Regions from separate parts of the Leifsonia lichenia genome, predicted to be linked through region 2. Evidence: predicted binding sites of a transcription regulator. Region 2 holds the regulator's gene; the other holds the start of a gene.

Region 1 (4,207 bases), 320 kb from region 2:
CGGTTGTCCCGCTGGTGCAGCCCGATGCTCGGCTCGTCGAGCACGTACAGCACGCCCGTGAGGCCGGAGCCGATCTGCGTGGCCAGCCGGATGCGCTGGGCCTCGCCACCGGAGAGCGTTGCGGCAGCGCGCGACAGGTCGAGGTAGTTGAGCCCCACCTGGATGAGGAAGTCGAGACGGAGCTTGATCTCGCGCAGCACCTGCGCGGCGATCTTCTCCTCGCGCTCGGTGAGGTGGAGCTTGTCCATGAAGAGCCGGGCGTCGCTGAGGCTGAGCTGTGACGCGTCCGCGATGCTGGCGCCGTGTACGAGGACGGCGAGGACCTCGGGCTTGAGGCGCTTGCCGCCGCACACGGAGCACGGGACCTCGCGCAGGTACTCCGCCCACCGGGCGCGCTGCGTGTCGGTCTCGGCCTGGAGGTACTGACGCTCGATGTACGGCACGACGCCCTCGAAGCCGGAGGTGTAGCTCATTTCACGGCCGTAGCGGTTCTTCCACTTGACCTTGACCTCGAAGTTGTCGCCGCGCATGACCGCGTTGCGGACCTCTTCCGAGAGCTTCTTCCACGGCGTCTTCAGGGAGAACTTCAGGTCGCGGGCGAGGCCGTCGAGCAGCTTCTCGTAGTACTGGAACAGTCCCCTGCCCTGCGTCGTCCACGGGATGATGACGCCATCGGCGATGCTGACGTCTTCGTCGCCGAGCAGCAGATCCTCGTCCACCGCCATGCGGGTGCCGAGGCCGGAGCACTCCGGGCAGGCGCCGAACGGTGCGTTGAACGAGAAGGTGCGCGGCTCGATCTCGGTGAGCTGGATGGGGTGGTTGTTGGGGCAGGACAGCTTCTCGCTGAACGTGCGCCACGCATCCGGGCCCTCTTCGTCGACGAAGTTGACCTGGACGAGACCGTCGGTGAGCCGCAGAGCGGTCTCCAGCGAGTCGGTCAGTCTGCTCAGGATGTCTGGCCCGGCGACCAGGCGGTCGACGACGACGGAGATGTCGTGTTTGTACTGCTTCTTGAGGGTCGGCGGGTCGCTGAGCTGGACCGGCTCTCCGTCGACGAGCGCGCGCGAGTAACCGCTGGCGGCCAGCTCCTTGAAGAGGTCGACGAACTCGCCCTTCTTCTGCGAGACGACCGGGCTGAGCACCTGGTAGCGACGGCCGGTCTCGAGCTCCATGAGCTGGTCGGCGATCTGCTGCACCGTCTGGCGCTGGATGGGCTCGCCGCAGACCGGGCAGTGCGGCACGCCGATGCGCGCCCAGAGCAGGCGCATGTAGTCGTATATCTCGGTGATCGTGCCGACCGTGGACCGCGGGTTGCGGTTGGTGGACTTCTGATCGATGGAGACGGCGGGGCTCAGACCCTCGATGAAGTCGACGTCCGGCCTGTCCACCTGACCGAGGAACTGGCGCGCGTACGCGGACAGCGACTCGACGTAGCGGCGCTGCCCCTCGGCGAAGATCGTGTCGAAGGCGAGCGACGACTTGCCCGACCCCGACAGCCCGGTGAAGACGACGAGCGAATCCCTCGGGATCTCGAGATCGACGTTGTGCAGGTTGTGCACACGCGCTCCCCGCACGCTGAGGTGTGAACCGGTCACCTTGCCCATAACCACCCGATCAATTTCAGTCACTCGATCAATTCTCCGCTACTCTCCGCCGCACGCCAGCCGTGTTCGCCCAGCGCAGATCGAAGATATGTTCGATTGTACCGGCTCATCGACAGACCTGTCACCGCACGCCGCCGAGTCTATGCCGCACCACCGACATTGCTTGGAGACAGCGGCGGATCACTGGTGCGGACGGCGCAGCAGCACGGGGGCGGCGACGAGCACGAGGGCGACGACCGTCGCCCCGGCGAGCACGGCCGGCCAGATCGCGGCGGCGCCGCGCGCGGCACCGGTGAGCGCGAGCAGACCGGCCGTCGCCGCCTGAACGGGCACCTGGACGAGAGCGAACCTGCGCAGCGACGACAGCAGGACGGCGGGCTGCAGACGCGCGAACGGCGGGACGACGAGCATCCACGTCGCCGTGAGGTGCAGGGCGTGCGCGCCGGCGATCAGCGCGTATACGCGCCACTCCCCGACCGACTGGGGATGCAGCAGCACCGTGAACGCGAGCGCCCCGATGAGGAACCACGCGGTCAGCCAGCGCGGAACCGCCACGGCCGCGGCGGTCAGTGCGAGCGAGACGGCCACCCAGAAGCCGGAGTCGGCGACCGTGACGCAGAGGAATACGGCGATGACGGCGAACAGTGCCCTGACCCACCAGCCGGGCACGGTGAAGCCGAGCTCCGGCTGCGGGGTGGTCGCGTCGCTCATCGCGCCCTCCGCGGCCTGCTCAGCTCGCGCAGCCGCGCATCCCGTGCTCCTGTCGGCAGGCCGGACGCGTCGGCATCCTGCCAGACGAGCACGTCGATGCCCGCTGCGGCCAGCCTGCGGAGGCGCAGGGTGCGTTCCAGCTCCACGACGCGGAGCGCCAGCCGCTCCCTGGCGGGCAGGTCGCGGGTGAGCCTGGCCGGGAGGACGTCGACCGCGATCACCCGGTGCCCGGCCGCCCGCCAGGCGAGCGCCAGCCGCAGCGGTTGCTCGTCGAGGAACGTCGACATCACGTAGACCAGCGCGCCGGGCGCGAGGATCGGGGCGCGGACCCGCTCGGTCGCGGCGCCCCGGGGAGCGGTGAGCTCGACGGCGCGACGCACCCGGTGCAGGTGACGTGCCCCCGCGCGCGGCGGGACGGCACGAGCAGGATCGGCGAGGTCGTCGAAGCCGACCATGTCCCCCGCGGCGACATACGCCCCGGCGAGCGATACGACGGCCTCCCGCGCCAAGTCCTGCGACGAGACCCCCGGCAGGGGATGCAGTGCCGCCCAGTCGGCCACCCTCGCGGTCAGATCGTCCCTGCTGTCGATGACGAACTGCACAGAGGCGTCCGAGGTCGCCATTGTGCGGCGGACGAAGAGCTCCCCCGCATTCTGGGAGCGCCTCGCCGTCGCCTTCCAGTCGATGCGGCGCAGCCTGTCCCCCGGCTGGAACCGATCCACGTCGCGGAACTCGCCGCCGTCGCCGGGGCGGGCAGACGGATGCGGACCGGTCAGGCCGATCAGGCGCGCGGGCAGCGGAAGGCTCCTGATCGGGACGACGCGTGGCCGCACCACCCTGTCGAGCGACGGACCATCCGCGGTGTCCCCGACGAACGCCGCGTCGGCGCCGATCGCCCTGGCACCGAGCCTCAGCAGACGCTGCGGACCGGAGTGGCCGACGACGATGTTCGTGGCGATGGCAGCGGCGGTGCGCTGGGTCACGACGGCGTCGAGCGGCGCACGGTTCGGGAGGGCGATGCGCACGCCGAACGCGTCGACCGGCGCGGGGGTGGTGACGGAGCCCGTGGCCCGGACAGTGGCGCCCTGGGTGGGAGGCGCGGTTGTCGCGCGCGTGCGCGTGCTGGGGGTCGGGGCCGCCTGGACGTCGGCGGTCGAGGCGGGCGCGCCCGGCGCGGCGTCGGCGTGTGCGGAGAACGACAGAGGGATGCGTTCGGCCGGGCGCCGATCCCAGCCGAATGCGGCGGCGACCAGCAGCGGGACACCGACCATCGCCAGTTCAACACGCCCGGCGACGAAGCCGGCGCCGAGGCAGAGCACTGCGACGAGCAGCGCAGCGACGACGGCTGGGCTGAGATTCCAGTGGGTGGAGGTGGTGCGCGCGGGGTCCGCTGCTGGTGGCATTTCGCCCGGCTCGCTCGCCGTGGGGTCGCTCACCCCGGGAGTCCCGCATCCGGTGCCGTGGCGGGGACCGCGTCCCTGGCTGAGCCGATCGACGGGGGGCCAGGCACCGCGTTGACCACCTCGGCCACCACCTGGGAGGCCTGCACGCCGCTCGTCCACGCCTGAACGGTGAGCGAGAGGCGGTGGGCGAGGACGGGGATCGCGACGGCCTTCACATCGTCGGGGATGACGAAGTCGCGTCCTGCCATCACGGCGCGGGCGCGGGCGACGAGCAGGAGTCCCTGGGAGCCGCGGGGCGACGCCCCCACCTCCACAGCGCGGTGGCGACGGGTCGCCGCGGCGATGGCGACGCAGTATGCGGCGATGTCCGGGTCGACGTCGACCCGTTCGACGCCGTCCTGCATGGCACGAAGCGTCGCACCGTCGATGACCGGCTCGACAGTGGCGATCTCCCTGCGTCTGCTCACACGGGCGAGGAGGACGCGGCTC
Region 2 (4,207 bases):
AGCGCGTCGTCGACCTGCAGGAGGAGATCGGCATCGACGTCATCGTGCACGGCGAGCCGGAGCGCAACGACATGGTTCAGTACTTCGCCGAGAACCTCGACGGGTTCGCCGTGACGCAGAACGGCTGGGTGCAGTCGTACGGCTCCCGCTGTACCCGCCCGTCCATCCTGTGGGGTGACGTGTCGCGGCCCAAGCCGATCACGGTCGAGTGGTCGACGTACACCCAGAGCCTCACGCCGAAGCCGGTCAAGGGGATGCTGACCGGGCCTGTGACCATCCTGGCCTGGTCGTTCGTGCGCGACGACCAGCCGCTCGGCGAGACTGCGCGCCAGGTGGCGCTCGCGCTGCGCGACGAGATCGCCGACCTGGAGTCCGCGGGCATCCGGGTGGTGCAGGTCGACGAGCCCGCGCTGCGCGAACTGCTTCCGCTGAAGAAGGCTGACCACGCGTCGTACCTGGACTGGTCGGTCGGGTCGTTCCGGCTCGCGACGTCCGGTGTGCGGGACGAGACGCAGATCCACACCCACCTCTGCTACTCGGAGTTCGGCGTGGTCATCGACGCGATCCGCAACCTGGATGCGGACGTCACCAGCATCGAAGCGGCCAGGTCGCGCATGGAGGTCGTCCACGACATCCAGAGCTCCGGGTTCGAGCACGGCATCGGCCCTGGCGTGTACGACATCCACTCGCCCCGCGTGCCGTCCGTCGCCGAGGTGACGGAGCTGCTCGAGACGGCGCTCGGTGCGATCCCCGGCCGCCAGCTCTGGGTGAACCCGGACTGCGGACTGAAGACGCGCGGCTACGACGAGACCGTCGCGTCGCTGCGCAACATCATCGCCGCGACGCGCGCCGTGCGCGCCGCCGCTCCCGTCACCGCCTAGCCCCAGGCCTCCACGCCTCGACGCCATCGAGCCCAGGGTTTTTCACCGTATTCCGCCCGGATGCGTTGAAAAACCCTGGGCTCGATCGCGTTCGGGGTGAGGATGGGGGAATGGTGGAGATCGGGGCTGATGCGTTCGAAGCGATGGTCGGCGACGTGTTCGACGCGCTGCCGCCGGACATGGTCGCGCCGCTCGAGAACGTGGCGATCCTGATCGAGGACCAGCCGCCCGGCGCCCGGCCGCGACTGTACGGGCTGTACAGCGGGCATCCACTGACCAGGCGCGGAGTCTACGGGTTCGGCGAGCTGCCCGACCGGATCACGCTGTACCGCAACAACCTCGCTGCCAGTGCTGCGGATCTGGATGCGCTGCGTGCGCGCGTTCGGGTGACCCTCGTCCACGAGATCGGGCACTACTTCGGGCTCGACGACGCCCGCCTGCAGGAGCTCGGCTGGGCGTGACCGGCCTGGTCCGCCGATCGAGTCTGACGCTGTTCGCTGTCGGTCGCGGCCGGCCGCGTGAACGACGTCGGACTCGATGGGGTGCAGAGCAGGGTGGATGCGCGTGAGCCCGGCCGTGCATCCACGGGCCGGGCTCGGAAACGCTGGGGTGTCGGTCAGACGGCGCGGAGGACCGCCACGACCTTGCCGAGGACTTCGGCGTAGTCGCCCAGGATGGGCTCGAAGTTGGAGTTGCGGGGCAGCAGCCAGGTGTGGCCGTCGCGCTGGCGGAAGACCTTGACCGTCGCCTCGTCGTCGAGCATGGCCGCGACGATGTCGCCGTTCTCCGCGGTCTTCTGCGTGCGGACGACCACCCAGTCGCCGTCGCAGATGGCGGCGTCGATCATCGACTCGCCCACGACCTTCAGCATGAAGAGCTCGCCGTTCCCGACGAGCTGGCGGGGGAGGGGGAAGACCTCCTCCACCTGCTGCTCGGCGGTGATCGGCACGCCGGCGGCGATGCGGCCGACGAGCGGGACCATCGCGGCGTCGCCGACAGGCGTCTGGTTCTCGTAGTCGACCGACTCGGAGGAGTTCGACGGCAGGTCGATCAGGATCTCCAGCGCGCGCGGCCGGTTCGGGTCGCGGCGCAGGTAGCCGCTCAGCTCGAGCTGGTTGAGCTGATGCGTGACGCTCGACAGAGACGAGAGGCCGACGGCGTCGCCGATCTCCCTCATGCTCGGCGGATAGCCGCGCTGGCTCACCGATCGCTGGATGACGTCGAGGATGGACAACTGCTTCTCGCTCAGGTTCTTACGTCTGCGCGTGCCCCCGCGCTCGCGTGCTCCCTGGTTGTCGTTCGCCACGGTCGTCCCTTTCGTGACCCGTCTGCGCATCCGGCCGGCCCGAATGTCGGTGGTGCCTGGTTGAGTGAAGTCCAGACAATCGAAACTGTATCCACGATGCAGGGGTAAAACAAACATGTGTTCGAGCGTGTCTCGAAATCACTGGTGTTTTTCGTCATTGAATCGTGCTTGTGGTTTCGAACATTCGAAGATATATTCGGAACACAGCTTCGCATCCGGCCTGCCGGCCAAGCACCGGGTGCGGAATCTTAGGAGGTCAGCAGCATGAGCACAGCAACGATCACGATGTCGTCGTCGCAGTTCCCGACGCCCGTGGGCGCGCGCACGCGCCTTCGTCTCACGCGACGCGGACGCGTCGTCCTCACCACGCTGGCCTCCGTGCCGCTCATCGTCGGAGCCCTCGTCTTCGCGCTCAACGGCGGAGGCGCTGCGGCCTCGGGCGACCAGGCCCACGTGCAGTTCCACTACGTGACGGTCGAGTCAGGCCAGTCGCTGTGGAGCATCGCGGAGAAGGTCGCGCCGAGCGCAGACCCCCGCGATGTGATCGCGGACATCGTCTCGCTGAACCAGCTCGATACCGCCGTGGTGTCGCCGGGCCAGCAGTTGGCGATTCCGACGCAGTACGCGGGGTAGGGCCCGGGCGGTCCTCGGTAGCGCGGGTTTGAGAGCGCTGGGGAAGTTTGGGGAGGGCGTGCCTGGATGGGTGCGCCCTTTTTGCGTGGCTGGTGGGGTGGTGCGGGCGCGGGCGCGGAGTGCGGGGTGCGGGGGGGAATTTGGGGCGCCTTGGTGGGGTGGTTCGTCGCTCGGCAGGACTCTTGGGCCGGTCAAGTGTCGGTTCTCCGTTCGGAAGGAGAAGTTGGCGGCGTGTCGTACGGATTGTCCTGCGGAACCGAGCCGAGCGGTCCCGCGGCAGTGCCGCCGGGTGACGGTGGTGAGCTGGGTGCTTCGATCCGAAGGAGGTCGTGGCTGGTTGGGTGTGGGTTCTCGGTTGGGCAGGAGTTTGCTGCTGGTGGGGTGTGGGTTCTGCGTTGGGCGGGAGTTTGCTGCTTGACGGTGTCGGTTCTCCGTTGGGCAGGAGGTTGCTGCTGACGGGGGTGTGGATTCTCCGTTGGGCAGGAGATTGCTGCTGGTGGGGTGTGGGTTCTCCGTTGGGCAGGAGTTTGCTGCTTAGCAGTGTGGGGTTTCCGTTGGGCAGGAGATTGCTGCTGGTGGGGTGCGGGTTCTGCGTTGGGCAGGAGGTTGCTGCTGGTGGGGTGCGGGTTCTCCGTTCGGAAGGAGGCGTTCGCGGCGTGGCGCGTGGGGTCTCCGTTCGAACGGAGTGCCGTGCGGGTTCGCCAGCCGCTCGGCGTCACACGGTGCGCCGCGTGACTAGCATTGGTGGGTGACTTCTCTTTCCGATTTGCCGATTCGTGATGACTTGCGGGGCAAGACCCCCTACGGAGCGCCGCAGAAGGTCGTTCCGGTGGCGCTGAACGTGAACGAGAACACGCATCCGGTGCCCGCGGATGTGGCCGCCGACATCGTCGCGCGCATCTCGGCGGCGATCGGGGGCGTCAACCGTTACCCGGATCGGGAGTTCACCGAGCTGCGCGAGTCGTTCGCGCGGTACCTCGGGCACGGACTGACCGCCGAGAACATCTGGGCGGCCAACGGGTCCAACGAGGTTCTGCAGCACATCCTGCAGGCGTTCGGGGGACCGGGTCGCAGCCTGCTCGGGTTCAGCCCGACCTACTCGATGTACCCGCTGCTCGCATCCGGCACCGGCACGAGCTGGATCGCCGCGCACCGCGACGGCGAATTCGAGCTGTCGGCGAAGACCGCCGCGGAGCAGATCCGGCGCGAAGACCCGGACATCGTCATCCTGTGCTCGCCGAACAACCCGACGGGGACGCCGCTGTCGCTCGCGACCATCGAGGCCGCGTACGACGCGGCCCGCGGCATCGTGATCGTCGACGAGGCGTACGCCGAGTTCCTGCCGGACGGCGAGCAGACCGCCCTTGGCCTGCTGCCCGGCCGTCCG

What was found. The regulator LexA, encoded in region 2, represses DNA repair genes until DNA is damaged. The targets are predictions, from matches to a motif close to TCGAACANNTGTTCGA.
Region 1: a site for LexA is predicted at 1,685-1,700, ahead of uvrA (excinuclease ABC subunit UvrA). Genes of this name have one in related genera too.

Annotation. Positions count from the first base shown of each region.
Region 1 covers NZ_BAAGWT010000002.1:622,677-626,883, forward strand. The annotation lists gene uvrA (excinuclease ABC subunit UvrA) at 1-1,604, opposite strand, end outside; gene ACYVGI_RS07505 (hypothetical protein) at 1,785-2,315, opposite strand; gene ACYVGI_RS07510 (DUF58 domain-containing protein) at 2,312-3,751, opposite strand; gene ACYVGI_RS07515 (AAA family ATPase) at 3,748-4,207, opposite strand, start outside.
Region 2 covers NZ_BAAGWT010000002.1:942,265-946,471, reverse strand. The annotation lists gene metE (5-methyltetrahydropteroyltriglutamate--homocysteine S-methyltransferase) at 1-881, shown strand, start outside; gene ACYVGI_RS09055 (metallopeptidase family protein) at 992-1,342, shown strand; gene lexA (transcriptional repressor LexA) at 1,498-2,217, opposite strand; gene ACYVGI_RS09045 (LysM peptidoglycan-binding domain-containing protein) at 2,452-2,820, shown strand; gene ACYVGI_RS09040 (histidinol-phosphate transaminase) at 3,569-4,207, shown strand, end outside.